DNA from 4 places in the Yersinia sp. 2541 StPb PI genome. Region 4 is predicted to be linked to each of the others. Evidence: predicted binding sites of a transcription regulator. Region 4 holds the regulator's gene; each other region holds the start of a gene.

Region 1 (7,634 bases), 830 kb from region 4:
CATGATAGATATCCGCACAATTCATCATCGCTGTAGTCGATGAGACAACACCATGCCGGAATGCTTCAATGATTCCGTAATTTTGACCTTTGCATAGACCAAAATCATCAGCATTAACAATAAGTAACTTTTCCATTGAGGGTACCTTGTCAGGCCATTCCAGTAGCAGCTATCTGGCCGGAAGCTAATCGGATAACCCCTCTCTGACGCAGTTGAATTTTTTGCGATAGTTCCCCGGCGTAAAAGAGGTGAGTTTTTTGAAGTTTTTAATAAATAACGTGGTATCGCTGTAACCTGCTTCAAAAGCAATGTCAGAGACCAGATAATTTGTCATTTCAAGTTGAGTTTTAGCAAAGTTAACTCTGATTTCATTGATAATCTGCATCGGCGTTTTTTGGTAATAACGCCGGGTAGCGCGGGTCAAATACTCTTGGGTTTTGCCAGACAGTTCGATCATATTCACCAGCGCTTTTTCACCAAACATCGACTTATCATGCATTTTGTCGATACTGGTCTTCAGCCACAGTGGAATATCGTCGTTAGTGTCACTTTCTTTATGATGGCTGATGCGGTTAGTGACATAAAAAGTCAGCAGTTCTACCAGTTCAGTAAGCTCATCGTCCCTAAAGTGTGGCGCAGAAATTGCCGATTCAATATAAGAGAGAAAATCACCCTTTAGGCGATAAGCCTGAGAGGCCACAATAGGCCGCGATAATAGATGAGAATAGTGCTCTTCAAAGAAGGTTTTACTTATTCCCACATTCAGAATACGGGTAGCACCAAACTCATAGAAACTTTTATGATGGGACCCCATCGGAATAAAAACAAAATCGCCGCGCTCTAAAAAGACTCGCTTACCGTTTATTTCCTGATAACACATACCGGTTAATATCAACGTATATTCATAATAATCATGCTGATGTAAGCCGGTGGCACTTTCCGTTTTGTTATAAATAAACAGATGGAATTCTTTTCCGTTAAAAAAATCTTTTTGACGTACTAATCTGACTTCCATCTTATTTACCTTCACCCTCGTTCAAAATAGCCAATGTGTTAGACAAAGTTCACTGTAACTTTCGATGCAATTCGATCAACTCATCAATTAACTCTCTGGCTAACATTGCCGTCATCAAATGATCCTGAGCATGTACCAGCACCAATGTTACTTTGGTTTTCCCCTCACCTTGATCAGCTTCAATCAACCTGGTCTGAACTAAATGTGCTTCATTCAGCGCCAGACGAGATTGCACCATCAGCTCATCCGCTTGGGAAAAGTCACCCGCCTTGGCTTGTTTCAGAGCCTTGTAGGCCAAACTTCTGGCTTGCCCGGCGTTGATAATCAGCCCCATAACCACATCTTCCATCTCATCGGTAGGCTGCACCTCACCCACGATTTTATCTAAATCAAACATGCTATTGTTACTCCGTAAATTAAAGCCATTAATTAAAACCATTCTGCCTGGCGACATCAGCAAACCAGTAGCCACTTTGTTTCAATACTCGCGTCTGGTCGGCAATATTCAACCGAACTAAACCATAGCGGTTTTTGTATGCATTGAGCCAAGACCAGCAATCAATAAAGGTCCACAGATGATACCCTTTACAATTACTGCCCTCTTGTAATGCTTGATGTAGCCACTTCAAATGTGCACGGATAAATTCGATGCGATACTGGTCATCAACCCTACCTGATGGCGTGATAAACTGCTCTTCGCCCTCAACACCCATGCCATTCTCAGAGATATAACACGCAATATTGTTATAATTCTCTCTTAGATTTTTCAGGATGTCATACAGCCCTTTTTCGTAGATTTCCCAACCACGATGCGGGTTGATTTTGCGCCCTTGCATCGCATAAAAACTGAACAAATCCTCCGGCGTTTTCACCAGCCCTCGAGGGGTTGGGATATCTTTCGCCTGAACCCGTCTTGGCTGATAATAGTTAACCCCTAACAGATCAACGACGCCCGCCGCAATGCACTGGCAATCACCGTTTTCAATTTGTGGCAATAAGTCGTGCTCTCGCAGCAACGTAATCAGTTCATCAGGGTATATCCCCTTGGTGACGGGATCGAGGAAGCTACGGTTAAGCAATAAATCGGCATGATTAGCTGCAATCAGGTCTGGCGCACTGTCGGAGCGAGGATAGGTCGGGGTGAGGTTCAAAATGATACCAATTTCCCCCCCCTGCTTTAACTCTCGGTAGTTTTGCACCGCGTTGGCATGGGCCAATACGCTGTGATAAGCAACAGTCACCGCACGTTTAAAGTCAACCACACCAGGGTAATGCAGGTCGTTCAGGTAGCCGGCTTCAACAGGCACAATCGGCTCATTAAAAGTAAACCAATGCTTTACCCGATCACCAAACAACATAAAGCAGCTTTTAGCATAGCGGCCATAGGCTTCCACAACCGCACGATTTTCCCAACCGCCTTTCTCTTGCATGCATAACGGCATATCAAAATGATAGAGATTGATGAAAGGGGTAATGCCATTCGCCAGTAGGCTATCGATCACCGCGTTATAAAACGTGACAGCTTTGGGGTTAAGCTCACCGTCACCCTTTGGTATCAGCCGCGACCATGAAATCGATGTCCTGAACGTGTTATGGCCCAGTTGCTTTAATAGCAAAATATCTTGCTGATAGTTATCGTAAAAGGTGGAGGTGTTTTCAGGACCAATCTGACCATGAAAACGTTCCGGTGCAATTTCGTACCAATAATCGAAGATGTTCTTGCTCTTGCCATCCCGCAGTGACGCCCCTTCGGATTGGGCTGCGGAGGTGGCACTGCCCCACCAAAAATCATCGGGAAATTGATATTTCATACCGGCCTCCAGCCTTATACGATAAACAGATTTAACGCTTAGAATTTCAAGCTATCAGCAATCTCTTCTTCACTTTCAACCTGACGATCTATCTCGCTCTGCGCCTTATTGGCAATTATTACGAATGGCAAATACATCAATGTCGCGATACCTAAGTTGAATAAACTTAATAACATCGCGGCAATGCTGCCGTTGGTATTGAAGAAGGCACCTAAGCCGACCGGCATGGTCCACGGCGCAATATTGGTGATTGGCGGAATAAGGCCGGTGTAATACGCCACTGAAGTGATAATTGCTAATACCGGTTGAACCAAGATGAACGGAATAAAGAACAGCGGGTTCATTATGACCGGCAAACCAAATAGGATAGGTTCATTAATCTGGAAAATACTAGCCGGTGCACCCAATTTTGCTACCTGACGATAGTCTTCACGGCGAGAAGCAATAAAGATGGCAATAACCAGTCCAAGTGTTGCGCCAGTGCCTCCCAAGAAGATATAGGAGTCAACAAACGGCTTAGCCCACATATGGAATTCTTTACCGGCAGCCAGCGCCGCAACAACAGAACCATACTGGGTATAGGTTGCGACGTTCTCCAATGCAAATGGCATCATAATGCCACTTTCCAGTGCAGATAAGGCCATCGCACCGTGTATCCCGAAGAACCACAACAGTGAGGAGCACATGACATACACCCATCCCACAACACTGCCCATTTTCGACAACGGTGCTGAAATGGTGTCCATAATGATCTGGTGGAAGTTGGTGCCATGCAATCCAAGGGCATAAGCAATCACGCCCATGATGGAAAGAATGATAAACCCGGGAATTAATGCAGAGAAAGAACGGGAAACTGATGTCGGCACACTGTCTGGCAGGCGGATAACCCAGTTACGTCGCACGATAAAGGTAAAGAGCTCTGCAACCACCAAACCGATGATGATACCGGAGATAATATTCGCCCCTCCCAACCAATTAGCCCCGACGGCATAGGCCTCGCCAACACTGTATGGCGTCACGGTCATAAAGGCAGCAATTGCCAGCAGGGCCGCAGCCAGAGGATCGACCCTTTTCTCTTCAGCCAACGCCATACTGATAAAAAATGGTGTCATTAACGACATGATACCGAGAGTACCGTTATAAACGTTGCCGCCTATCGCTTTAAAACCATTGAGCATGGTAATGGTATCGGCATCTAATCGTACGCCCATTGAGAAAAAGAACGACCCTTCGCCAAAACTTAAGAAAACGTTGTTGATCAGTACAAACATGGCACCCGTCAGGGTTAACGGCATCAGCCGAATAAACCCATTCTTGATAGCATTAATATGTTGCTGTCTGCCTATTTTAATAGCAAAAGGCAAGATGACCCTTTCCAGAGAATTAATAAATGCGCTCACAGTGCACCCCTTATTGTTTTGCTTTTTTTATTGCGGCTACGGCAGCTTTTAATACCCCCAGACCGTCGACTTTGCCGTATAGGAGCGCGTCGATCACTTCAACGGGTTTATTGGGGAACATTTTTGCAACTTCAGGCAACATGTAAGCGATTTGTGGTCCTAACAAGATGACATCCGCTTGGGCACCATGTTCTGCGGCCAGGGCCTCGGGGTAAGCATTGATAATCACTGGCACCTCATACTTCTCTGCTTGTACTTTCATTTTGGAAACCAGTAGCGAGGTAGACATACCGGCTGAGCAAAATAGATAAATTTTTTTCTTTTCCATACCCAACACCTTTTGATGTTCAAAAGACACACGTTAACTGTATGCCAGTGCAATGGTGAATTCCCTTTATCTGTACTTTATCGTGCCCCTTGCCCAGCCCCATTGTTTCTGGTTGTCGGCAGTATATGGCGTTGATAGTTAAGACAGTAATTCAACTAGTCATATAATCGTCTCTAATTGACTTTTCACATTGATGCTCTTCACATTTCTAAGCAAATGCAATGTGATGTTTATCGCAAAATTATGATTCTTTTTCTAGGCGAATTAAGTTTAATGTATTTATATATCATTAAGTTAATGATTATTCACTCATCAATTATGGATTTCTCGTACTCGCAATAGCCATGAGTGGCTGGCAGCATCATTAATTAGGACACCTTATCGGTTTGCAGAATTGTCTGAACTTAGCCTTTGCCACTTTTTCGTCTGCTCAGCTTGTGAGCTTTTTTTGTGAAACGAAATCAGAATGCACTCCTCAGCATGGCACTGGCTACAGTAATGTAGTCGCTGATTTTACTGGTGTTATTCGCTGACTTGCCCTTAATACTCTAAAGTTAACAGTTGTTGGCATTTTAAAGGAGCAACTGATGACAATATTGGGAAATAGAACACTGGGCTATAGCTTGAGTGGCCTGTTATTTAGCGTATTTGTTTCGATGGCCGCCCTTGCCGCTCCGGCGGTGACCGTAACGGAATTACAGGATGGATTGGATCATCCATGGTCACTGGCATTTCTGCCTGATAATGGGGGAATATTAATCACTGAGCGTTCTGGGCAATTACGTTTATGGCAAGCAGGGAAGCCACTATCAGAACCTTTAAAGGGGGTACCAGAAGTCTATGCCAAGGGGCAAGGTGGTCTGCTAGAAGTGGCATTATCACCGACATTCTCTCAGGATCGCCGTATATACCTAAGTTTTGCTGAAGTGGGAAAAGAGGGTAAAGCGGGCACCGCCGTGGGTTATGGCCATCTTAATCCTCAGGGGACAGCCATTGAAAACTTCAAGGTATTCTTCCGCCAGCAACCCAAATTATCTACCGGCAACCATTTTGGTGGCAAATTAGCCTTTGATAAACAAGGCCATATCTTTATTACTCTGGGCGAAAACAATCAGCGCCCTACGGCTCAAGACTTAAGCCTACATCAAGGTAAAATCGTACGTCTGACACTTGATGGTAAGGTAGTAAAAGATAATCCATTTGCCAATAAGTCTCCGGCAAAGCCAGAGATCTGGTCCTATGGCCATCGCAATCCACAGGGTCTGGCGCTTAACCCATGGACTGAAGTAATGTGGGCTAATGAGCATGGTCCTAAAGGCGGCGATGAAATCAATATCCCGCAGGCCGGGAAAAACTACGGCTGGCCATTAGCCACTCATGGTGTTAACTACTCAGGTTTAGCCATTCCAGAGGCGAAAGGTACCCATGTCGAGGGTACTGAGCAACCGGCATATTACTGGGAGAAATCACCCGGTATCAGCGGCATGGCTTTCTATGACGCAGCCCGCTTCCCCACCTGGCAACATTCACTATTTATCGGGGCATTGGCACAGAAAGAGTTGATTCGCTTGCAGTTGGATGGTGACAAAGTGATCGCAGAGGAGCGTTTACTGGGTGATCGCGGTGAGCGTATCCGCGATGTCCGGGTCGGGCCAGATGGTTATGTCTATCTGCTAACTGATGAGAGTGACGGCAAACTACTGAAGCTAGGGCTGGCGGAGGACTCATCACCCAAAGCAAAATAAGGGTTTTGCCCCTAAAAAAGCCGGGGAACATCTCCGGCTTCTCACGTTATCACCGGTTAGCGGTCCGAAGAGGCCTGCCATAAATTAAGCTGACCCTCGGCCACATGCTGATCAATCTCACGTAACTCTTCAGCGCTGAAACTCAGGTTAGTCAGGGCTACACAGTTTTCCTCCAACTGCTCTGGGCGGCTGGCACCGATCAATACCGAGGTCACACGATTATCTTTCAATAACCAGCTCAATGCCATTTGTGCCAATGATTGCCCACGTTGTTGAGCTAATGCATTCAGTGCCTTGATACTGCGCAGATTGGCGGCTGATAACATATTTTCCTTCAACGAGCCGCCCGCTTCTTTTTTCATTCGAGAATCATCGGGAATGCCATTGAGGTATTTCCCCGTCAACAGCCCTTGAGCCAATGGGGTAAAAGCAATACAACCCACCCCCTGTTGCTCCAGCGTATCTAACAAATGAGTCTGCTCAACCCAACGATTCAAAATATTGTAGGAAGGTTGATGAATAAGCAGCGGAACCTTCCATTGCTGCAATAGCTCGACCATTGTGGCGGTACGCTCAGAAGAATATGAAGAAATCCCCACATAGAGTGCCTTGCCACTTTGTACCGCCTGAGCCAGTGCCGAGGCGGTTTCTTCCATTGGCGTATTTTCATCTACACGGTGCGAATAGAAGATATCAACATAGTCCAGCCCCATACGCTGTAAGCTTTGATCCAGGCTGGCAAGCAGATATTTGCGCGAGCTGCCCGCACCATACGGGCCAGGCCACATGTTATAACCGGCTTTGGTCGAGATTATCAGCTCATCACGGTAAGGCTTAAAATCGTCGTGCAGCAATTTACCAAAATTTTGCTCGGCAGAGCCAGGAGGTGGGCCATAGTTGTTGGCCAAATCAAAATGAGTAATCCCTAGGTCAAAGGCTTTGCGCAATAATGTACGTTGCGATTCTAATGTATTGTTAAAACTGAAGTTATGCCACAGCCCAAGCGATAACGCCGGAAGCTGTAAGCCACTTTTTCCACAAAAACGATATTGCATTTGGTTATATCGGGAAGGGTCTGCTTGGTAGGGCATGATGGCTCCTGTCTCTGCTTATCGGATTTCTGAAACGGCATTTCTATTTTAACGCTATCCTTTGTCCCTGCAAGTGATACCCCCCACGCAATCGGTATAAAGTGCTATCTGTAGCGACCTGCGTTTATAAATTCACAAACCTGCATTTATCGCGTTTTTCGACCCGAATTATCTGTATGTATTCGGAGTGGTAAACCCAGATTAAGTGCAAATGAACCTGCATTTGATGGCGTCAACCTGCATT
Region 2 (7,634 bases), 2.1 Mb from region 4:
GCCCGTCCTGTTTGAATGGTTGGGAACATAAAATAGTAGTAGCGCTTTATTGGGTTAAAATTTTGAAACTACTACCTTATTGTTATGGCCGTGTCTCCTCCAAAGGTCAAGTTAAGCCAGACCACAGATTTGCCACCCCTCAAACAATAAATAACCATTATTTGGTAATTAAATCTATTTATTATTAGATTGGTAGTGTTTTGTATATGATTGCTTGAACTTATCTATTTGAATATCTCGATATTTTATTGTAATCAAATCTACGTAAATTTTTAGGTTGTCAGCCTCTTGGTTATCGGCGATAAGTTATACAAGCAATATCGATATCTGGCTGACATGTGTAAAGATTTCGCCACGGGCAACCAATTGATTTACACTAAGTTAACTAATTATTTTGTTACCAATGGGATTTAATCCGTGAAAAAACATTCTTTAAAAGCCAAGCAAATAAAAACACTGGCTGCTTTAGCAGTCGCTACGGCCGTTTGCATGCCGACGGCAATGGCAGGGACCTGGTCTTTGGGGGCTTCTGCGTTAGTCAGCCCAGACCCTTATCGGGGTAAGAATGACCGTGTCTATCCGGTACCTATCATTTCTTATGAAAGCGATAATTTCTACTTCCGTACCTTAGCTGCGGGTTATTACCTGTGGAAAGATGACAATAATCGCTTATCAATCGATGCTTATTACTTACCGCTGCACTTTACGCCAGGTGACAGTGATGATCAGCAGATGAAGCAGTTGGATAAACGCCGCAGTACCATGATGGCGGGGATGTCATATTCTCATATTGAGGATTGGGGGACGTTGCGCGCTATGTTCTCTGGCGATGTGCTGGATAATAGTGGTGGTTTTATCGGCGATTTGGCTTACCTTTACCGCTTTAACGTCGATAGCTGGACGCTGACGCCGGGGGTAGGTTTTAACTGGAACAGTGGTGATCAAAACAGTTATTACTATGGCGTGAGCGGTGCTGAATCTGCCCGTAGTGGCTTGGCGCAATACAACCCAAGTGATAGCTGGTCGCCATATCTTGAGTTGTCGGTGAACTACAACATCAATCCGAATTGGAATGCGTTCTTTACCGGCCGCTATGTGCGCCTGGCCAGTGAAGTGAAAAATAGCCCAATGGTTGATGCATCTTACAGCGGCGTGTTGTGGACTGGCGTGACCTATACTTTCCGCTAATTAATGACGCGGTAATGTTGAGCCATAAAAAATGGGGCATAGCGCCCCATTTTTGTGCCTAACGACATCTGGAACGTTAGCTATTTTTACGGCTACGGATGGTCATGGCAAGACGCGCCGGGGCGTCAAGTGTTGCCACCAACGGCTTATTCACTCGCGCTGTTTCCACGCAAACCATGGTTTTAAAACCCTCGTTTGGCATATCAACCATGCTACTAGACAACTCTGCACCTGGATTCCATGCCACTACATCACTTTGGTGATGATGATGTACTTCAATGGTGCGTTTGAGCGCCGCATCTTTTATCAAGCTATAGGCTTCGGGTTGTGTGTAGATACGGTCAGTCTGGCCGTTAAACACTAAATCGCCTTGTTGTGTGGCATCGGCAATTTTTAGCACTTTATCGAAGTATTTCTCACCCAGGCCACTGACTTTAATCTGGTCGATGTCGCCAATCTGGAAGTAAGTATGTAGCGCGGCTACTGCCTGATAATCACCGTGTGATTCCAGCTCCATTTCGCACTCATCACCCAGCTTGAAGCGGGCAATCAATGTGAAGGCATGCGGCCAGTATTTACGGGATTCATCACTGTCTTCCAGTGTGAAGGTCAGGATAACTCCATTCTCGTTTTCATCATGGGCACTGAGAGTCCATGGCAGTAGACGGGCAAAACCATGAGAAGGTTGTGCTGATGGACCAAACCAAGGCCAACAGATTGGCACGCCACCACGAATAGCGACGCCATCTTTAAACGGCGTGTTATTGCTCAGCCAAATGATAGGTTGCTCACCGCTAGGTTGATAGGCCAGCAAATGAGCGCCTTGTAGGCTTACTGCGGCACGCACCTTCGGATGAGAAACCACCACTACCGGCAATTCATCCAGTTGGCGTTGGCTGATGTAAGGCGAAATTTGTTCAACAACAGGTAGGGTGAATACTTTCTCGTTCATTCGTTTGGCCTTATGGGAAAGGGAGCAGGGATCCTTTGAATTTCAGATTCTCGATAATATCACAGGCTGTAAATCTTGTAGCAAATGGACGACACCGTAGTGGTGAATCATTGATATTGCGCAATTTATTATAGCTACAAATAAAAAAGCCACCCGAAGGTGGCTTTTGGCAGAAATCTACATCAATCCATTATTACTTGGAGATGTGAGAGATCAGGTCCAGAACTTTGTTTGAGTAGCCAGTTTCGTTATCGTACCAAGAAACCAGTTTCACAAAGTTGTCGTTCAGCGCGATACCGGCTTTAGCATCGAATACTGAAGTCAGTTTTTCGCCGTTGAAATCGGTAGAAACAACGTCGTCTTCGGTGTAGCCCAGAACGCCTTTCAGCTCGCCTTCTGAAGCCGCTTTGATAGCAGCACAGATTTCTTTGTAAGAAGCTGGTTTTTCCAGACGTGCAGTCAGGTCAACAACTGAAACGTTAGGAGTAGGAACGCGGAACGCCATACCTGTCAGTTTGCCGTTCAGTGCTGGGATAACTTTACCAACTGCTTTAGCGGCACCAGTAGAAGAAGGGATGATGTTCTGGGATGCGCCACGACCGCCGCGCCAGTCTTTATGAGACGGGCCATCAACAGTTTTTTGCGTTGCAGTAGTTGCATGCACAGTGGTCATCAACGCTTCAACGATACCGAACTTGTCGTTGATAACTTTAGCCAGTGGAGCCAGGCAGTTAGTGGTGCAAGAAGCGTTAGAAACGATTTCCTGACCCGCGTATTCTTTGTGGTTGACGCCCATAACAAACATAGGGGTGTCATCTTTAGAAGGACCAGTCAGAACCACTTTCTTAGCACCGGCAGCGATGTGCTTACGTGCTGTTTCGTCGGTCAGGAACAGGCCAGTTGCTTCAGCAACAACGTCAACGTTAACTTCGTTCCACTTCAGGTTAGCCGGATCTCTCTCTGCGGTAACACGGATGGTTTTACCGTTAACAACCAAGTGGCCGTCTTTTACTTCTACAGTACCGTCGAAACGACCGTGGGTAGAGTCGTATTTCAGCATGTACGCCATGTATTCAGCGTCCAACAGGTCGTTGATTGCAACGATTTCGATGTCAGAACGTTCCTGAGCAGCACGGAAAACAATGCGACCGATACGGCCAAAACCGTTGATACCTACTTTGATAGTCATATATTCCACCAGCTATTTGTTAGTGAATAAAAGGTTGGTTGTAAAATTACAAAAACCTTGCCGAGCGTCAAGCGGAATCGTGTCAATTATTGCTACAAATCAAACCAACGACGTTAGATCGAACATTAATCACGCGTTTCCAGATACGATTAGCCTCATTTTTATATTGGGGCGAATTATTCAGTTTAAAGTGAGAATCGGTAATATTTGCGATTTTTATCGCATTTATACCCAAAATGATTGGCGTTGCAGGTAGGCAGCTAGCGAACGAATCCCGATGAGCTTACATTAGCAAGTGATTCGGGTGAATGAGCGTAGCTAACAACCCTGCCGCGTCAAGTATAAAGGGTATATGCGGTTGTCACTTTGATGGCATACAGTTTAGGACAATTTTAACTGCTTTGTTGTTAATTTTTTGTTATTATTAAACGTTGTTTTCGTTGACTTTATTCCCTGCCAGAGAACCGCACAAATGGCTAAAGAACTGAACTCTACACCCGATATTGAGAAACTGTCCGATATTCAGCGTCATGTCACCCAGCAGCGCGGGACAGAAGCCCCGTTTAGTGGCAAATTGCTGCATAACAAACGCGATGGCATCTATGAGTGTCTGTGTTGTCATCAACCTTTGTTTATCTCAGAGTCGAAATTTGACTCTGGCTGTGGTTGGCCGAGTTTTTACCAACCTATCAAAGATGACTCTATCCGCTATATTGATGATAATTCACACAATATGATTCGAGTTGAAATTCGTTGTGGTAATTGTGATGCTCACTTAGGCCATGTTTTCCCCGATGGGCCGCAGCCTACGGGCGAGCGCTATTGCGTGAACTCGGCGTCATTGAATTTTGTTGATGACCAGAATGGCGAGCAGATTGCCGGTTGATACTCAACGATTATGCATGTTGAAAAATCGATTCAGCTTATTATTCGTTTTGCTAAGGATACTTTGATGGAGCTTGAAGACCTGATTTCAGTGATGACACCTGAAATTTATCAACGTTTGATGCAAGCGGTTGAGTTGGGTAAATGGCCGGATGGTGTGGCACTGACACCTGAGCAGAAAGAGAATAGTCTGCAAATGGTAATGCTATGGCAAGCCCGTCACAATGAGGATGCTCAGCATATGAGTATTGGCACTGATGGCCAAATTGTGATGAAAACCAAGCAAGAATTGAAACAGCAATTCAGCCAGCCAACATTGGTAAAACTGAAGCCAGAATAGGGCTGTTACCCACAAGATTTATCAAAATCAGCGGAGCCGAGTGAGGCTCCGTTGGTGCTATTTTTATTGCCAGTTATTTGCTTGCTGAATCCATTTCAGCTAGCCACTGTGCCAGTGTTTGTAAGCTTGCCCCTGCTTTATGCATCGTATTTAGGGCGTGTTGACTGTCATGCGGTTGTAGGTTGACCCCGCGACAACCGTCACTGATGACCGTTGTTTGATAACCCAGAGCTAATGCATCCAAGACGCTATATTTCACACAATAATCAGTTGCCAGCCCCATAATGAACAAACGATCTATCCCTTGCTGCCGTAACCACTCATCCAAAGGGGTTTTTGCTCGCCGACCATTGTCAAAAAAAGCGCTGTAGCTATCAATATCAGGATCTTGGCCTTTGCGGAACGTGGCATCAATTGCGTGTTGTTTCAATTGCAGATGTAAGGCGGCCCCTGGCTCATTTTGCACACAATGCACTGGCCACCAAACTTGTGGTAACCCATCCAGCTCACCTACGGTACCCGATTCCGCATTTGAATTGACGGCAAAGCTGCGGTGCCCGGCAGGGTGCCAATCCTGGCTGGCAATAATAGGTATCTTTTTGCTAAGGCAGGCATCAATAGCTTGATTGGCAATGGCAATAACCTGATCACCCTCAGTAACAGCCAGCGCCCCTCCCGGACAAAAGTCATTTTGTAAATCAATTAAAAGCAGTGCCGCATTCATTGATATTCCACCGGATCAGTTAGTGTCAGTGAGTTCACCACGCAGGTTTTGTTGCATTAACCGGCGAATGTCTTCAGGGGTTAAAGATTGACTCAATAAATAATGTAGTTTTGTCAGTGCGGCCTCGACCGTCATATCAAAGCCACTGATAACACCGGCGTGGGCCAATGCATTACCGGTTGCATAGCCTTCCATATTGACTCTACCGGAAATACATTGTGTCAAATTCACTACCACAATACCTCGCTCGCTGGCATTTTTTAACTCATCCAGTAACTCGGCTTTTTGTGGTGCGTTTCCCACACCATAAGAACGTAAAATCAGGGCTTTAACGGGCTGCAACAGGAAGTTGCGCACCACCGCGCCGGATATCCCAGGATAAATAGTCACCACACCGATCGGTTGAGGGGTGATGTTATGGACAATCAATGGCCCATTATTGGCTGGTGACTCGACCGACACCATACGCCGAATATGAATACCAGCCTCAAGCAGTACTGACAGATTCGGGGAGGCAAAAGCATCAAAACCATCAGCATGGGCTTTAGTGGTGCGATTGCCACGGAATAATTTGTTGTTAAAGAACAGACTGACTTCATTCACTGGGTGGTTCGCGGCCAGATAGAGGGCGTTAAGCAAGTTGGTTTGCCCATCAGAGCGTAACTCTGCCAACGGGATCTGAGAGCCGGTAACAATCACTGGCTTGGCCAGATTTTCTAACATGAATGACAGGGCCGAGGCTGTAAATGCCATGGTGTCTGTGCCATGTAAAATAACAAAGCCGTCGTATAAGTCGTAGTTTTGCTCAATATCGTTGGCAATATGCTGCCAGTCCTCGGGTGTCATATCTGAGGAGTCAATTAATGGCGCATATTCATGGATAGTGAAATCAGGCATTTCGGGACGATGGAACTCAGGCATCAGCGCAAGTTGGCGTTGCAGATGGCCGGATACGGGGATGTATCCATGTTCCGAGCGCTGCATACCGATGGTACCGCCAGTATAGGCAACATAAATAGATTTCTTCTGCATAAGCATGAGGGCCTGAAAAGTAGTACTGAATAAGATGAGTGAATTATAGGGAGACTGACGAGGAAAAAAAGCCCGGCGGGTGCCGGGCGGAGTATTTTGATTAATTTTCTAGCGGACATCACCACAGGTTAGGCATAACGCATAGCGATTCTGCGGGTCATTCAATGTACTGAGTAAACTTGGCTGCTCTTTCACGGCTTGCGCCATAGCAGATAGCGGGGCAGGTATCCAAGCCTGAATGGCGGCGGGTAACATGGCCTGTACCGATGCGCTCATTTGGCCGAAAATCAAGTCACTAAGACTCGGCTCATCAACAAACCAATTCAACTGCCAGGTTTTCAGTTGTGCCAGCTCCGCGACCTTCTTCACCGCGTCATCAAAGTCACCTAACTGATCCACCAGACCGTTACTTTTAGCATCAATCCCAAGCCACACATGGCCCTGTGCGATTTGATCCACTTGTTCAGGGGTTTTATGACGTGAAGTTGCGACCAGGTCAATAAAGGTCTTGTAGCCATTTTCGATATTAATTTGCATCATCTGCGAAAACTCAGGCGGCAAGTTTTTAGTAATCGAAATATCGGCTAATGGCGACGTGGCTACGCCGTCAGTATGAACACCAATACTTTCCAGTGAATTTTGGAAGGTATTAATCACGCCGAAAATACCAATCGAGCCGGTAAGGGTGCTCGGGCTGGCAACGATATAGTTAGCGGGTGTGGAGATCCAATACCCACCCGATGCCGCCATTCCCCCCATCGATACCACCAAGGGTTTATTGGCTGCGCGTAACGCCGCTAATTCTGAACGAATCAACTCAGAGGCGCTGACACTGCCCCCAGGGCTATTTACTCGCAGAATTACGGCTTTAATTTTTGGATCTAAACGCGCCTGGCGAATCTGTGCTGCCAGCGAGTCGCCACCCACGTTGCCCGGAGTTTGCGGACCATCAATGATGGCGCCGTTAGCAAAAATAACCGCTATCTGCTCGCCCTGCTGTGGTGTAGGTACCGGTTGATAGTCATAAATACTGACGTAATTAAAGTCGTTATTCTTTTTATCCCAACCAAAGGTTTTAACCAACTCGGTTTCTACCTCAGGGCGTGACGCTAATGTATCCACCAGTTTATTGTCCAGCGCATATTTTGCCGGAGAACCGCCAGCGGCTTGCAACCCACTGATAACACCCGCGGCACCTGGGAACAGTTGCTCTGGCGTTAACTGCCGGTTGGCAGCAACAGCAGTAAGATAATTTTGCCATAACCCACCAATCCAGCGGCTGTCTGCTTCACGTGCAGCCGGTGACATATCATCACGAATCATC
Region 3 (7,634 bases), 3.9 Mb from region 4:
ACTGTCACCACGATCACGGCCACGATCGCTACCACGGTCATCACGGGAATTGAATTCACGCTGCGGACGACGCGGAGCTTCTGGTGGCAGAATCAGAGGACGTTCGCCCTGTGCCATTTTCAGCAGTGCAGCAGCCAGGGTTTCGAGATCAAACTCTTCTTCTGGTTGCAGCTTAGCCAGCAATGCACGGTACAGGTCCAAATCACTGCTTTCCAGCTGTTGGCCAACTTTAGCAGCAAACTGAGCTAAACGACGTTCACCCAACAATTCGGGGTTTGGCAACTGAACTTCTGGAATAGTCAGTTTCATGGTGCGTTCAATGTTTTGCAACAGACGGCGTTCACGGTTCTCAACGAACAGCAACGCACGACCAGCACGACCGGCGCGACCAGTACGGCCGATACGGTGAACGTAAGACTCTGAATCCATAGGGATATCATAGTTTACGACCAAGCTGATACGGTCAACATCCAAACCACGTGCCGCAACGTCAGTTGCAATCAGAATATCCAGACGGCCATCTTTCAGGCGGTTCAGTGTCTGCTCACGTAAAGACTGGTTCATGTCACCGTTCAAGGCAGCGCAGTTATAACCGCTACTTTCCAAGGCTTCAGCCACTTCCAGTGTGCCATTTTTGGTACGCACGAAGATAATAGCTGCATCGAAATCTTCAGATTCCAGGAAACGTACCAGTGCTTCGTTTTTGCGATAGCCGCCACCCACTCTCCAGAAGCTCTGGCTGATGTCAGGGCGGGTAGTCACGCTAGACTGAATGCGGACTTCCTGTGGATCTTTCATAAATTTACGGGTAATACGACGGATCGCATCTGGCATAGTCGCAGAGAACAGTGCGGTCTGATGTTCAGCCGGCATCTGCGCCAGAATGTTTTCGACGTCTTCGATAAAGCCCATACGCAGCATTTCATCTGCTTCATCCAACACTAAACCGCTCAGGTTGGACAGGTTAAGAGTACCGCGTTTCAGGTGGTCTAACAGACGACCTGGGGTACCAACAACAATTTGTGGCCCCTGGCGCAAAGCGCGTAATTGAACGTCATAACGCTGGCCGCCGTAAAGGGCTACAACGTTGACGCCATTAATGTGTTTAGAGAAATCAGACAATGCCTGTGCGACCTGAATAGCCAACTCACGGGTTGGTGCCAGCACCAGAACCTGTGGAGCTTTCAGCTCAGCTTTAATATTGTGTAACAGCGGCAAACCAAACGCGGCTGTTTTACCACTGCCTGTTTGCGCCATGCCGAGAACATCACGGCCGTTTAACAGGTGTGGGATACATTCCAACTGGATAGGAGATGGTTTTTCATAACCAAGATCAGTCAGAGCAGAAAGAATAGGAGCAGATAGCCCCAGATCAGCAAAAGAGGTTTCAAGCTCAGTAGTCATGTACACGTGCCTCATTAATAATGGCAGCCAGTCTACATAACTCGTCGAGAAAATTTTCAGTCATTTTCATTGAAAAGTGTGAACCGGCTCAAATTAGATTATAAAACGAACAAAAAGGCCATCACCTGTTAGGGTGATTAACATTGGTAAAAACCAAGGTAGTCAGGCTAATAGTTGTTCGTCAGCTATTGCTGGTCCGATTCCGATAGGTCGTCTTGTTCTTGGCCCAAAAGCGCCAATTCCAACAATGCATAGCGGTGCTCAACAAAATTATGAACGTTGTTAGCTACCGTCAGTTTGAACAGCGCCGAAGCGGTGTCCTTGTCCCCCAGACTTAGGTAATGTTTACCTAAATAGAAGTCAGTTTCACTGAGATGCTCAGCGAGCGAAGTGTTATCCATTGCATCTGACTTGAGCCTTTCCATCAGCGTTTTTTCGCTGATCGTGCCCAAGTAGAATTCGACAATATTCCATCCCCATTGCCCTCTGTCCGATTTTTCATAGCGCTGTTGTAACGCTACTGCAGCCGCCTTGGGATCGATTTCTCTTTCCACCAGATACAGCCATAACGAACGGAAGGGATCATTTGGATCGTCTTGATAAAACGCCTGCAGATCATCCTGCGCCAACGGGAGTCGACCGCCATAATACAGAGCGATACCCCGGTTTAAACGCGCGTAATTGTAAGTTGGATCAAGCTCTAGTACAGAATCAAACGCTTCATAGGCAGCATCAAAATTGCCTGCCTGCGTTAAATAAATGCCCAGATAGTTAAAAACTTCTGGCATATCAGGACGAATAGCTAACGCTTGCGAAAAATCATTTCGCGCTAGTGCCCGTAGCCCGAGGCTATCATACAGCACTCCGCGCTCATATAAAAGCTGCGCGCGCTCATCATCCGTAAGTGCCCGACTTGCAAGGATTTGTTCCATGCGAGCCAGAATCACTTCCTGCTGCAACGTAGGTTGCAACGGGATAGCCAACACCTCGTCTTTACGCCAATCATGGTTGCTGCATCCTGCCAGCATGAGTGCTGTCGCAACGTAACACCAGCGCAAGAAAGGCTTCATTTCCTACTCCCGAAGACAAACATTGGATAAATATCCTTTCATCCATTTGTTTAACACAAGAGCATCCTGCCCTCGAGATAACACAGCCCCTCACCAGAGGTAAGGAGCTATGGAATACTTTATTACTCTGCTGCTTCTGGTGCCGGAGCTTCTGCGTCAGGAGTAGTGGCTTCTTTGATGCTCAGGCGGATACGGCCCTGGCGATCAACTTCCATTACTTTAACTGGCACTTCTTGGCCCATTTGCAGATAGTCAGTCACTTTCTCTACACGCTTGTCAGCGATTTGAGAAATATGAACTAAACCTTCTTTACCGCCGCCGATTGCCACAAATGCACCGAAATCAACGATACGAGTTACTTTACCCGCATAGATACGGCCCACTTCGATTTCAGCAGTGATTTCTTCGATACGACGGATAGCGTGTTTCGCTTTATCGCCGTCGGTTGCTGCAATCTTAATGGTGCCATCATCTTCGATTTCAATGGTAGTGCCAGTTTCATCAGTCAGCGCACGAATCACAGAACCACCTTTACCGATCACATCCTTGATTTTCTCAGGATTGATTTTCATGGTGTAGATACGTGGAGCAAACTCAGAGATATCACCACGAGGTGTGCTGATAGCCTGTTCCATAACACCCAGAATGTGCAGACGCGCACCCTTGGCCTGGTTCAGAGCCACCTGCATGATTTCGCGGGTAATACCTTCAATTTTAATGTCCATTTGCAGTGCAGTAATACCGTCACGGCTACCGGCCACTTTAAAGTCCATGTCGCCCAAGTGATCTTCGTCACCCAGAATATCAGACAGAACAACAAAGTTTTCGCCTTCTTTAACCAGACCCATCGCGATACCCGCAACAGCGGCTTTAATTGGCACACCTGCATCCATCAGGGCCAAAGAAGCACCACAAACAGAAGCCATTGAGGAAGAACCGTTAGACTCGGTGATTTCAGAAACCACACGAACAGTGTAAGGGAACTCGCTCGGGCTTGGCATTACTGCCAGTACACCACGTTTCGCCAGACGGCCATGGCCAATCTCACGACGCTTAGGTGAACCAACCATACCTGTTTCACCAACACAATATGGAGGGAAATTATAGTGTAGCAGGAATGAGTCAGTACGCTCACCCATCAGCTCATCAATATTTTGCGCATCACGGGCAGTACCCAGTGTTGCAGTAACCAGCGCCTGAGTTTCACCACGGGTGAACAACGCAGAACCATGGGTACGTGGCAATACACCAGTACGCACATCCAGACCACGGATCATGTCTTTTTCGCGGCCATCGATACGTGGCTCGCCACGCAATACGCGGCTACGAACGACGTTTTTCTCAACATCGCCCAGAATGTCATGAATCTCGCTAGCATCTAAAGATTCATCTTGTGCCAACAGCGCTTCAGTGACGTCAGCTTTAATAGCATCAACCTGAGTATAGCGCTCTTGTTTCTCAGTGATACGATAAGCATCACCCAGACGAGCTTCTGCCAGCTCAGCAACACGCGCGTGCAGCGCTTCGTTAACTGGCTCTGCATGCCAATCCCACTTAGGTTTGCCAACTTCAGCAACCAGAGCGTTGATATTCTCAATCACAACTTGTTGTTGTTCGTGGCCGAAGATGACCGCGCCTAACATTTGATCTTCAGACAGAATCTGTGCTTCTGATTCAACCATCAATACTGCGTCAGCAGTACCGGCAACAACCAGATCCAAGCGGCTCTCTTTCAGCTCATCGGTCGTTGGGTTCAGCACATACTGGTCGTTGATGTAACCAACACGAGCAGCACCAATTGGGCCGTTAAATGGAATACCTGACAGGCTCAGCACTGCTGAGGCACCAATCAGTGCCACGATGTCTGGGTTAACTTGTGGGTTAACAGAAACAACGGTCGCAATCACCTGCACTTCGTTCAAGAAGCTGTCTGGGAACAGTGGGCGGATCGGACGGTCAATCAGACGTGAAGTCAGTGTTTCGCCTTCACTTGGGCGGCCTTCACGACGGAAGAAGCTACCTGGGATACGGCCAGCAGCGTAAGTACGCTCCTGATAGTTAACGGTCAGAGGGAAGAAGCTCTGACCTGGCTTGGCTTTCTTTTGGCCAACAACAGTCACAAATACTGCGGTGTCGTCCATGCTTACCATTACAGCAGCCGTTGCCTGGCGAGCCATCATACCGGTTTCAATGGTAACGGTATGTTGACCGTACTGGAATTTACGAATAATCGGAGTCAGCAAAATAGTATCCTTATACTATGCGGTGCCGGATCGTATTGACGACCTCATCCACCTGTTACTAATATCTTCACACTGCATCCTCGCGACTAATGACAATCCTTAACTCTAATTGAGTTAAAGTCTCTCATTAGCCGCGCGAACCTCTGCACCGGAAGATCCTATTTATACCCGTCATCTTTCGGTATGTAGCTGTGTTGGCTGCGTTCAATCAGCCGAATCACTTACTTATGTAAGCTCATCGGGACTCTTTCGCTTGCCGCCTTCCTACATCTCGAAATCTATTGGGTAGACAAATCCTATAGAACAACAACAATATACTAACGTATTTTATCATTGCTTCTTAGAAAAAAGGGGCCAATTTGGCCCCTTTCTCCCGAAACTCGCAGACTTAGCGACGCAGACCCAGACGCTCGATCAGGGAAGCATAACGTGCTACATCTTCACGCTTCAGGTAGTCCAGCAGCTTACGACGCGTGGATACCATACGCAGCAGACCACGACGGCTGTGGTGATCTTTTTTGTGCTCGGAGAAGTGACCTTGCAAATGGTTAATTTGAGCAGTCAACAGAGCAACCTGAACTTCGCTTGAACCGGTGTCATTGGTACCGCGACCGAAGTCAGCAACAATTTTAGCTTTCGCTTCAACACTTAGAGACATGATACAACTCCAAATATATAGATAAATTAAAACAGGCGCCGATCTCTAATTCAGCAACCCAATATGTAAGCCGCACTATTCTACTCTTTGCACTGCGGAATCGCAAGGTAGCCGCCTTCCTGCAACTCGAATTATATAGAGTATGGCCTACAGTGCATCTTCCTGCGCCTCTACTACCAGGCGTTTGGGTGCAACACGGCCATCCTCTGCGATAGTGCCGATACCAATGAAGTTACGCTCTTCGCCTTCAGTGATACGGACCATACCTTCGCTTGGCGCGCCAGCAACATGCACCGGTTGCCCTTGCTTTACATAGGCTGCAACAGCAGGTAACAGATTGACTTCAGGGAAGTTTAATACTGCACTGTCCATCGGTAGCAACAGTAAATCCAGCTCTGGATTTGGTGAGCGCTCTTCTGCCTGTGCCACTTCAACTATGGCAGTCAACTGCTCTAAAGTCACCATGCGATCACTTGGGTAAGCGGCCACTTGCAAACGACGCAGATAGCTAACATGTGCCCCACAGCCTAATAATTCACCCAAATCATCAACAATAGTGCGAATGTAGGTACCTTTTGAGCAATGAATTTCCAGCTCAAGATCATTGCCTTCCCAGCGGATAAACAGCAATTCATACACGGTAATGCTACGGGCGTCGCGCTCTACTTCAATCCCCTGCCGGGCATATTCATACAACGGTTTACCTTGATGCTTCAGTGCCGAATACATGGAAGGTATCTGCTGGCTATCGCCGCGGAAACTATCCAGAGCAGCATCCATCTGCGCCTGAGTGACGTTAACTTCACGCTCACTGATTAACGCACCTTCGGCATCCGAAGTATCTGTGCGCTGGCCCAAACGGGCAACCACCAGGTAGCGCTTATCAGAATCCAGCAAGAATTGAGAGAATTTGGTCGCTTCACCAAGACAGATAGGCAACATACCGGTCGCCAGTGGATCGAGTGCACCGGTATGGCCTGCGCGGTTAGCGCTAAAGAGACGTTTTACTTTCTGCAAAACGTCATTAGAGGAGAGGCCCAGCGGCTTATCCAATAACAGAACGCCGTTAATGTCACGGCCGCGACGACGTGGACGCCCCATTACTTCTCCTCGTCGTTACCTGGATTAACCTGACGTTCTACATCATTTTTGATGACGTTAGTCACCAGGTTAGACATCCGCATGCCTTCAATCAATGAGTTATCATAAGCGAAGGTCAGTTCCGGTACGATACGCAAGCGCATCGCTTTACCCAGCAGAGTGCGGATATAACCAGAGGCATCTTGCAGTGCTTTAATGCCATTTTTAACTGTATCCGGGTCTGCGTTATCGGTTAACACATTCAGGAAGGTCACAAAGACTTTAGCGTAAGCCAAATCACGGGACAGCTCGATACCGGATACGGTAGCCATGCCAACACGTGGGTCTTTGATTTCGCGTTGTAAGATGAGTGCGATCTCTTTTTGCATTTCCTGCGAAACACGTTGAGAACGGCTGAATTCTTTTGCCATTTGGATTCTCCAGACAAATTGGGGGGCCAAGGCCCCCCAAATGGATATAAGCAGATCTGAGGCGATTAATCGATAGTACGTTTGATTTCGATAATTTCGAAGACTTCGATCACATCACCAGTACGGACGTCGTTATAGTTCTTAACGCCGATACCACACTCCATACCATTACGAACTTCGTTAACGTCATCTTTGAAGCGGCGCAGAGATTCCAGCTCGCCTTCATAGATAACCACGTTGTCACGCAGAACACGGATTGGATTGTTACGCTTAATCACACCCTCAGTAACCATACAACCTGCAATGGCGCCAAATTTCGGTGATTTAAACACATCACGAACTTCAGCCAGACCAATGATTTGTTGTTTGTACTCAGGTGCCAACATACCACTCATCGCCTGTTTGACTTCGTCGATCAGGCTATAAATTACTGAGTAGTAACGTAGATCCAGACCTTCAGTTTCAACGACACGACGGGCTGAAGCATCAGCACGAACGTTAAAGCCAAGGATGATTGCGCCAGAAGCTGCGGCCAGTGTTGCGTCAGTTTCGGTGATACCACCAACGCCTGAGCCAACAATACGCACTTTCACTTCATCGGTAGACAGATTTTCCAGTGAATCACAGATAGCTTCACAAGAACCCTGTACGTCAGACTTGATTACGATGTTCAGTTCAGAAACTTCGCCTTCGGTCATGTTAGCAAACATGTTTTCCAGCTTAGATTTCTGCTGACGAGCCAGTTTGA
Region 4 (7,634 bases):
TTGGAAGGTAATTTTTACAGCCCTTATGCCCATGGGTTATTAAGTGCATGGCAAGCCAAAGGCTGGCTCGGTGTGGTGATGCATTTTCGTGGATGCAGTGGAGAGCCAAATCGTAAGTCACGCATTTATCACTCCGGTGAAACAGAAGATGCTCGCTTCTTTCTCCGCTGGCTTCGAGAGCGCTATGGCCAGGTGCCAACCGCCGCCGTCGGGGTCTCTTTGGGTGGCAATATGCTGGCGATGTATTTGGCAGAGCAAGGCCAAGATAGCCTGTTGCAGGCCGCAGTGGTGGTGTCAGCACCACTGATGCTTGAACCCTGTGCTAATCGTATGGAGCAAGGTTTCTCACGGGTCTATCAGCATTATTTACTGGGCCAACTAAAGTTAAATGCCACGCGTAAGCTTTTGCATTACCCCGGAAGTCTGCCTTTGGATCTGGCTCAATTGAAAGGGTTGCGGCGAATCAGAGATTTTGATGATGTCATTACTGCTAAAATTCATGGTTTTAATGATGCCGTTGATTATTATCGCCGTTGCAGCGCCCTGCCGCTATTGCCGCAGATTACGACTCCGCTGCTGATCATTCATGCCAAAGATGATCCGTTTATGACGGCTGAAGTTATCCCGGAGCTCAGCGAGTTACCGGCCAATATTGACTATCAGTTAACCGAACATGGCGGTCACGTTGGTTTCGTCAGTGGCTCATTGAAACACCCACAAATGTGGCTGGAACAACGTATTCCGGCCTGGCTTTCCCCTTATCTGGAGCAACAGCAATGATAGTTCCCTGGCAGCAAGTTGACGGTGAAACGCTGGATAACTTACTTGAAGCCTTTGTGTTACGTGAAGGTACCGATTACGGCGAGCATGAGCGCTCATTAGCGCAAAAAGTCGAGGATGTGCGCCGCCAGTTGATCAGCGGTGAAGCCATATTGGTGTGGTCCGAATTACATGAAACCATCAATATTATGCCGCGCAGCGCATTTCGCGCCGGAGCAGAAGAGCAGCAATAGTCCTCTCGCTGTTACGAAGACATTGGCTGAAACAGGGTGACAAGCCCGCCACTTTGCCCTAAAAATAATCATCAACGATAAAAAAACAGGCGATTGCAGCCCAGTCACTGAAGATCTAACCCCCATGGAGTTACAGCTAATATGTCGACTAAACATCCGGTTATAGCCGTTACCGGCTCAAGTGGCGCAGGGACAACCACCACTAGCCTGGCGTTCCGTAAGATCTTTCAGCAATTGAATATTCGCGCAGCGCAAATTGAAGGTGACAGTTTCCATCGCTATACCCGCCCTGAGATGGATGCAGCCATCCGTAAAGCACGAGATCAAGGCCGACATATCAGCTATTTTGGCCCCGAAGCCAATGACTTTGGCCAGTTGGAGCAAAGTGTGTCGGAATACGGTGAACACGGCACTGGCTGTTCACGTAAGTATTTACATACCTATGATGAAGCGGTGCCATACAACCAAATTCCCGGCACGTTTACCCCGTGGGAAGCATTACCACAACCCACCGACGTGCTGTTTTATGAAGGGCTGCATGGCGGCGTGGTGACTGAACATCATGATGTGGCGAAACACGTCGATCTGTTGGTGGGCGTGGTACCTATCGTCAATCTGGAGTGGATTCAGAAATTAGTACGCGATACCGGCGAACGCGGCCATTCGCGTGAAGCGGTGATGGATTCCGTAGTGCGCTCCATGGATGATTATATCAACTACATTACGCCGCAGTTCTCACGCACTCATATCAACTTCCAGCGCGTGCCAACCGTTGACACATCAAATCCGTTTGCTGCCAAAGCGATTCCGTCACTGGATGAAAGCTTTGTGGTTATTCATTTCCGGGGTTTGGATCAAATTGATTTCCCTTACTTACTAGCGATGTTGCAAGGATCATTTATCTCTAATATCAATACATTGGTGGTACCCGGCGGAAAAATGGGGCTGGCAATGGAGCTGATTATGGCGCCGCTAGTGCAGCAGTTGCTGGAAGGGGAGAAAATCGGTTAATCTCCTTCATTCTTGAAGCCGCAGTATAGCAATGGCTGGAGAGAGAGAAAAATAATTTGACTCTATCCCAACCCAAAGTAATTGGAGCTGCAGGTAGGCGGCAAACGAACTCATCCCGATGAGCTTACATAAGTAAGTGATTCGGGTGAGCGAACGCAGCTAACAACCCTGCAGCTTCAAGTACGAAGGGTTTGCTTAGGCGATGTCACGGATCTCAAAACTGTGGGTAATCGTCGCCGCTTTACCCAACATCAGTGAGACGGAGCAATACTTTTCTGCTGACAGCTCAACGGCTCGTTCCACAATTTTGTCGGTCAGACCTTTGCCGCTGACAATAAAATGCAGGTTGATTTGCGTAAATAGACGCGGTGCCTCTTCGCGACGCTGCGAGGTTAATGTCACTTCGCAATCACGCACATCATTGCGGCCTTTTTGTAAAATAGAGACCACATCAATCGCGCTACAACCGCCTGCTGACATTAACAACATTTCCATCGGACTCGGTGCTTTGTCTCCAGCATTACCGTCCATCAACACCTGATGACCTGATGCCGATTCACCCAAAAATGTCAGCCCCTCAACCCACTTTACACGTGCCTGCATAACTCTTGCTCCCGGTTAAATTTTCTGATCCAGACTACCCTTTCATTTACAAACTGGCAATGTAACCCGATGTTCATCATGCTGAAGCGATACAACACAAGACACTGGCTTCATCCTGTGCTACAAACAGAACCGAAAGTGTTGTTTCTAGAATTAAATAGGGTAGCTTCTCAATACTCAGTGGAGGGTTTCTACCCGGTACGTATCTTGGCTATACCTTTCGGCAGTTGAGCAAATTAATATGCTACGAGAAAGTGTATTTTATAAGCACGCCGTACAGGGAACTCTGAGCCCTGTTATGTTAGGCAGCGATAACAACAGAGGATAACAGCGAATGGTTCTCGGCAAGCCACAAACAGACCCGACTCTCGAATGGTTCCTGTCTCATTGCCATATCCACAAATATCCATCGAAGAGTACGCTGATTCACCAAGGTGAAAAGGCCGAAACGCTTTACTACATCGTGAAAGGCTCCGTTGCGGTGCTTATCAAAGATGAGGAAGGTAAAGAGATGATTCTCTCCTATCTTAATCAGGGAGATTTCATCGGCGAACTTGGATTATTTGAAGAAGGCCAAGAACGTAGCGCCTGGGTTAGAGCAAAAACCGCCTGTGAAGTGGCTGAAATTTCTTACAAAAAATTCCGTCAGCTGATTCAGGTCAATCCAGATATTTTAATGCGCCTATCTTCACAGATGGCGAGTCGCTTACAGATTACATCTGAGAAAGTGGGCAACCTTGCTTTCCTTGATGTGACTGGGCGTATTGCACAAACGCTGCTTAATCTGGCAAAACAACCTGATGCCATGACCCACCCAGATGGGATGCAGATTAAAATTACCCGCCAGGAAATTGGTCAGATAGTTGGCTGCTCCCGCGAAACCGTGGGGCGGATACTAAAAATGCTGGAAGATCAAAACCTGATCTCCGCACACGGTAAAACGATTGTCGTCTACGGCACCCGTTAATTCCCCCTAAACTGGTGCCGATACTGTCGGCATCAGTTTTTTAATCTTTTGTGATCAATAAATTTCTGGGGCCTTTATGAAATGGCAACGGCTTATTTATCATCCTGAAGTTAATTACGCACTACGCCAAACATTAGTGCTCTGCCTGCCTGCAGCATTAGGGTTCGCTCTCGGCGAACTTCGGCTGGGCTTGATGTTTTCTCTGATACCCGCCTGTTGCAACATTGCCTCACTGGATACACCACACCAACATTTTTTCCGGCGTCTGCTGGTCGGCGGCGCGCTGTTTACTGTGAGTAGCTTCCTAACCCAGCAACTGCTGCTATGGGGTATTCCGTTGCCTGCTGTCATGCTCAGCCTGGCATTAGTTCTAGGAGTGAGTGGGGCGATTAGCCAATTGAATGGCCATTTGTTACCCGCGGCACTGATTGCTGCTATTTTCAGCCTCAGCATGGTGGGCCGCGCTCCGATCTGGCAAGCCCCGTTGCTGTGTGCCGTAGGGACACTGTGGTATGGGGTGTTTAACGGGTTATGGTTCCGACTCTGCAAGGATCAACCGATTCGCGAACCTTTGAGTCAGCTTTATCGCTTACTAGCCGATTATTGTGACACCAAATACAGCCTGTTTGCTCAGCACCTTGAGCCGGAAAAATCGATACCGCCGCTGCTGGACAGACAACAGGCGATTATGGACAAGATTAATCAGCTTTATCAGCAATTTAATCTGATTCATAACACCACGAAGAAAGAACAGAAACGGTTGTTGGGATTGTTCCAAATGGCTCTCGATTTGCAAGAGCACATTACTGCGGCCCTGATTCAGCCAGAAAAAGCACAAGAGTTAATGGAGCAGACACAGATTGATAGCGTGATACGCCGTAATTGCCAGAAAATCTCAGCTCAAATGCGCAGCATCGCCAACGACATTCTCTATCACCACCATGCTGATGAGCATTTCACTGCCGATGATGGTCTGACAGAACTGGCAAGCATCGCACAGGCACACCCAGACAACCCGGTCGCACAATTCTACTACTACCATATCAGCCACGTGACCCAGCTATTGAGTGACCGGCGACCACTGTATGACCGTGACCTGATGTCCAGCCAACAACCACAACCTTTCTGGCCGGCGTTGATCAGCTATCTGTCGTTCAAATCAGGTGCACTGCGGGAAGCGGCTCGTCTGGGCGTAACACTGGCAGCAGGTAGCTATATCGGTAACTTAATTCATCTACCCAAACCTTATTGGATTTTGCTTACTGTGATGCTGGTAACGCAGAACGGTTATAACGCCACCAAGGTACGAATCCATCACCGTGCACTCGGCACCTTGATTGGGCTGATATTGGCCGCTGGTCTATTGCATCTGCCAATGCCAGAGGGTGCCACCCTTGGCATTATGCTGCTCATTACCCTTGCCGCTTATCTGGTTCAACGTAAAAACTACGGGCTATCTGTTGTTGGCAGAACCATAACCGCAGTCTATATCTTGCAATTATTGACCGGAGAAGGCGCTGACTTCTTGGTTCCGCGATTGCTAGATACCTTAATTGGCTGCGCATTGGCCTTTGCCAGCGCCCTATGGCTGTGGCCTCAGTGGCAGAGCGGTTTACTGCGTAAGAATGCCCATCAGGCGCTAGAGGCATATCAGAAGATTTTGCGCTTGCTGCTGACGCCTGAGCCTGATATCAACCAACTGGCCTATAAACGCATTGAAGTAAATAAGGCCAGTAACACCGTGTTAAGCTCCTTAAATCAGGCGATGCAAGAGCCGGGGTTCAACTCAAAATATTTGGCAGATATGCGATTATGGGCCACTCACAGTGAGTTGATTGTTGGGCATATCAATGAGATGACTATCCTGACGCGGGCTTATCCCTTGGGGAGTTCAGTACCAGGTAAATATCACATTCAGCTCAGCGTCGAACTGGCGGCAGATTATTTACAACTCTGTGAGATAGCCATTCAGCAATGCCAGCAACGGCTGGAGTCAGACAACAGCGAGGGGAATAACGATTTCGTGCAGATGCCGGATGTCACACCGGACACACAAATTTCTGAGTTGGAACGTAATTTACGCCGGGTTTTGTCACACTTAAGCGTGATGCATACGGTGTCTGCCATGGCTTGGCAACAACAACCCCATCACGGTATTTGGCGCAGTCAGAGATTACGGGAGCATGTATAGCAATGGAGAGGCAAAATACCTCTCCATAATTGAGTTAACCCTGGACCAGACTGGCGATGGCTTGCTCTAACCGCGCCATTCCTTGTTTGATATCATCCAGCTCCACCACTAATGAAGGGGCTAACCGCAACACATTTGGCCCGGCATTGAGGACCATCAAGCCATTAGCCGCCGCAGCCATCAGCAACTCGCGCGCACGGCCATGGTATTGCGGCGTTAACTCGGCACCAATCAATAACCCCATGCCACGGATATCGTCAAACAGGTGATACTTGTTATTGATCTCTTGCAGCGCCTGCACAAACAGGCGGTGGCGCTGTTCAATACCATTAAGTACCTCAGGGGTATTAATCACATCCAGAGCAGCCTCAGCGACGGCACAGGCCAGAGGATTGCCCCCATAGGTGGTGCCGTGAGTTCCCACCGCCATTACCGACGCAATTTCTTCCGTGGTTAGCATCGCACTGATAGGGAAACCACCACCTAAGGCTTTCGCCGTGGTCAGAATATCTGGCGTCACACCATAATGCATATAGGTAAACAGCTTGCCGCTACGCCCCATACCGCTTTGTACTTCGTCAAATACCAGCAGCGCATCATGCTGATCACATAAAGCCCGCACCCCTTGTAGAAATTCAGGCGTCGCAGAGGTGATCCCCCCTTCTCCCTGAATGGGTTCGAGTACCACCGCACAAGTATGGTCATCCATAACGGCTTTCACCGCAGCCAGATCATTAAACGGCACATGGATGATATCGGCAGGTTTCGGGCCAAAACCATCGGAATACTTGGGCTGACCACCCACCGATACAGTAAATAAGGTGCGGCCATGGAAAGCATTATGGAAAGCAATGATTTTAGTCTTATAGGGGCTATGACGTTCAATGGCATAATGACGAGCCAGCTTAAAGGCCGCTTCATTTGCCTCGCCACCCGAGTTGGCAAAAAACACGCGATCCGCAAAGGTGGCATCAATCAGTTTTTGCGCCAAACGAAGTGCAGGCTCATTAGTGAAAACGTTACTGGTATGCCATAACGTCTCACCTTGCTGATGCAATGCCGCTACCAGCGCCGGGTGGCAATGCCCCAGAGCAGTAACCGCAATTCCACCAGCAAAATCAATATATTCCTTGCCTTGTTGATCCCACACTCGGCTGCCCTTCCCTTTTACCGGAATGAACTGTGCTGGTGCATAAACAGGCAAAATAACCTGATCGAATGTACTGCGAGTTACTGCTAACTTATCCGCCATTATACTGTCCACCCTGATATCCCCTTCGCACTTGAAGCTACAGGGTTGTTAGCTGCACGCATTATTCGGCCCATCCCTGGGCCTCACCTCTTCGAGGCCGCTGCAAGCAGCATTCAAATCTGTTCCCGACAGATTTGTCACCTGAATCACTTGACTGTGTAAGCTCAGCGGGATTCGTTTGCGGGCTGCCTATCTGCAACTCCAATTACTTTGGGTATAATCCATTGAGTTACCAATTATTGGTATATGAAAATATAATCACAAAATATGCATAAAAAATCACAATCAGGCAAACAAAAAAAACAATTAAATAATAAATACAACTCAACCAGCTAATTTTTAAGGAAATTATCTAATAATTGATGACCTTGCTCGCTGAGTATACTCTCAGGATGGAACTGCACCCCCTCCAATGACAAGGTGCGATGACGGATACCCATAATCTCATCCATCACTCCCTCATGTTCCGTCCAGGCGGTCAGTTCAAAACAGTCTGGCAATGAGTCGGTCGCAATCACCAAAGAGTGATAACGGGTCACGGTCAGCGGTTGGTTAAGCCCCCGAAAAACCCCCTGACCATTATGGCAAATAGCCGTG

The links. The regulator CRP, encoded in region 4, controls carbon source genes, mostly activating them, when cyclic AMP is high. The targets are predictions, from matches to a motif close to ATGTGANNNNNNTCACAT.
Positions count from the first base shown of each region.
Region 1: a site for CRP is predicted at 4,776-4,793, ahead of V1953_RS04865 (PTS sugar transporter subunit IIB). Genes of this name have one in related genera too.
Region 2: a site for CRP is predicted at 3,537-3,554, ahead of gapA (glyceraldehyde-3-phosphate dehydrogenase). Genes of this name have one in related genera too.
Region 3: a site for CRP is predicted at 1,481-1,498, ahead of yrbN (protein YrbN). Genes of this name have one in related genera too.

Region 1 covers NZ_JAZGQB010000001.1:1,105,577-1,113,210, reverse strand. Annotated here, with positions in the region: gene chbG (chitin disaccharide deacetylase) at 1-136, opposite strand, end outside; gene chbR (transcriptional regulator ChbR) at 185-1,015, opposite strand; gene chbA (PTS N,N'-diacetylchitobiose transporter subunit IIA) at 1,065-1,412, opposite strand; gene V1953_RS04875 (glycoside hydrolase family 1 protein) at 1,441-2,826, opposite strand; gene chbC (PTS N,N'-diacetylchitobiose transporter subunit IIC) at 2,865-4,226, opposite strand; gene V1953_RS04865 (PTS sugar transporter subunit IIB) at 4,237-4,554, opposite strand; gene V1953_RS04860 (PQQ-dependent sugar dehydrogenase) at 5,142-6,299, shown strand; gene mgrA (L-glyceraldehyde 3-phosphate reductase) at 6,356-7,390, opposite strand.
Region 2 covers NZ_JAZGQB010000001.1:2,416,777-2,424,410, reverse strand. Annotated here, with positions in the region: gene V1953_RS10780 (MipA/OmpV family protein) at 418-1,188, shown strand; gene V1953_RS10775 (D-hexose-6-phosphate mutarotase) at 1,265-2,140, opposite strand; gene gapA (glyceraldehyde-3-phosphate dehydrogenase) at 2,334-3,329, opposite strand; gene msrB (peptide-methionine (R)-S-oxide reductase MsrB) at 3,802-4,215, shown strand; gene V1953_RS10760 (YeaC family protein) at 4,282-4,554, shown strand; gene pncA (bifunctional nicotinamidase/pyrazinamidase) at 4,628-5,278, opposite strand; gene ansA (asparaginase) at 5,294-6,310, opposite strand; gene sppA (signal peptide peptidase SppA) at 6,419-7,634, opposite strand, start outside.
Region 3 covers NZ_JAZGQB010000001.1:4,179,437-4,187,070, forward strand. Annotated here, with positions in the region: gene V1953_RS18720 (DEAD/DEAH family ATP-dependent RNA helicase) at 1-1,404, opposite strand, end outside; gene yrbN (protein YrbN) at 1,394-1,474, opposite strand; gene nlpI (lipoprotein NlpI) at 1,590-2,474, opposite strand; gene pnp (polyribonucleotide nucleotidyltransferase) at 2,597-4,717, opposite strand; gene rpsO (30S ribosomal protein S15) at 5,106-5,375, opposite strand; gene truB (tRNA pseudouridine(55) synthase TruB) at 5,523-6,476, opposite strand; gene rbfA (30S ribosome-binding factor RbfA) at 6,476-6,886, opposite strand; gene infB (translation initiation factor IF-2) at 6,952-7,634, opposite strand, start outside.
Region 4 covers NZ_JAZGQB010000001.1:277,191-284,824, reverse strand. Annotated here, with positions in the region: gene V1953_RS01115 (hydrolase) at 1-780, shown strand, start outside; gene V1953_RS01110 (YheU family protein) at 777-1,013, shown strand; gene V1953_RS01105 (phosphoribulokinase) at 1,155-2,024, shown strand; gene V1953_RS01100 (OsmC family protein) at 2,220-2,627, opposite strand; gene crp (cAMP-activated global transcriptional regulator CRP) at 2,962-3,594, shown strand; gene V1953_RS01090 (YccS/YhfK family putative transporter) at 3,671-5,785, shown strand; gene argD (bifunctional acetylornithine/succinyldiaminopimelate transaminase) at 5,820-7,037, opposite strand; gene V1953_RS01080 (aminodeoxychorismate synthase component II) at 7,370-7,634, opposite strand, start outside.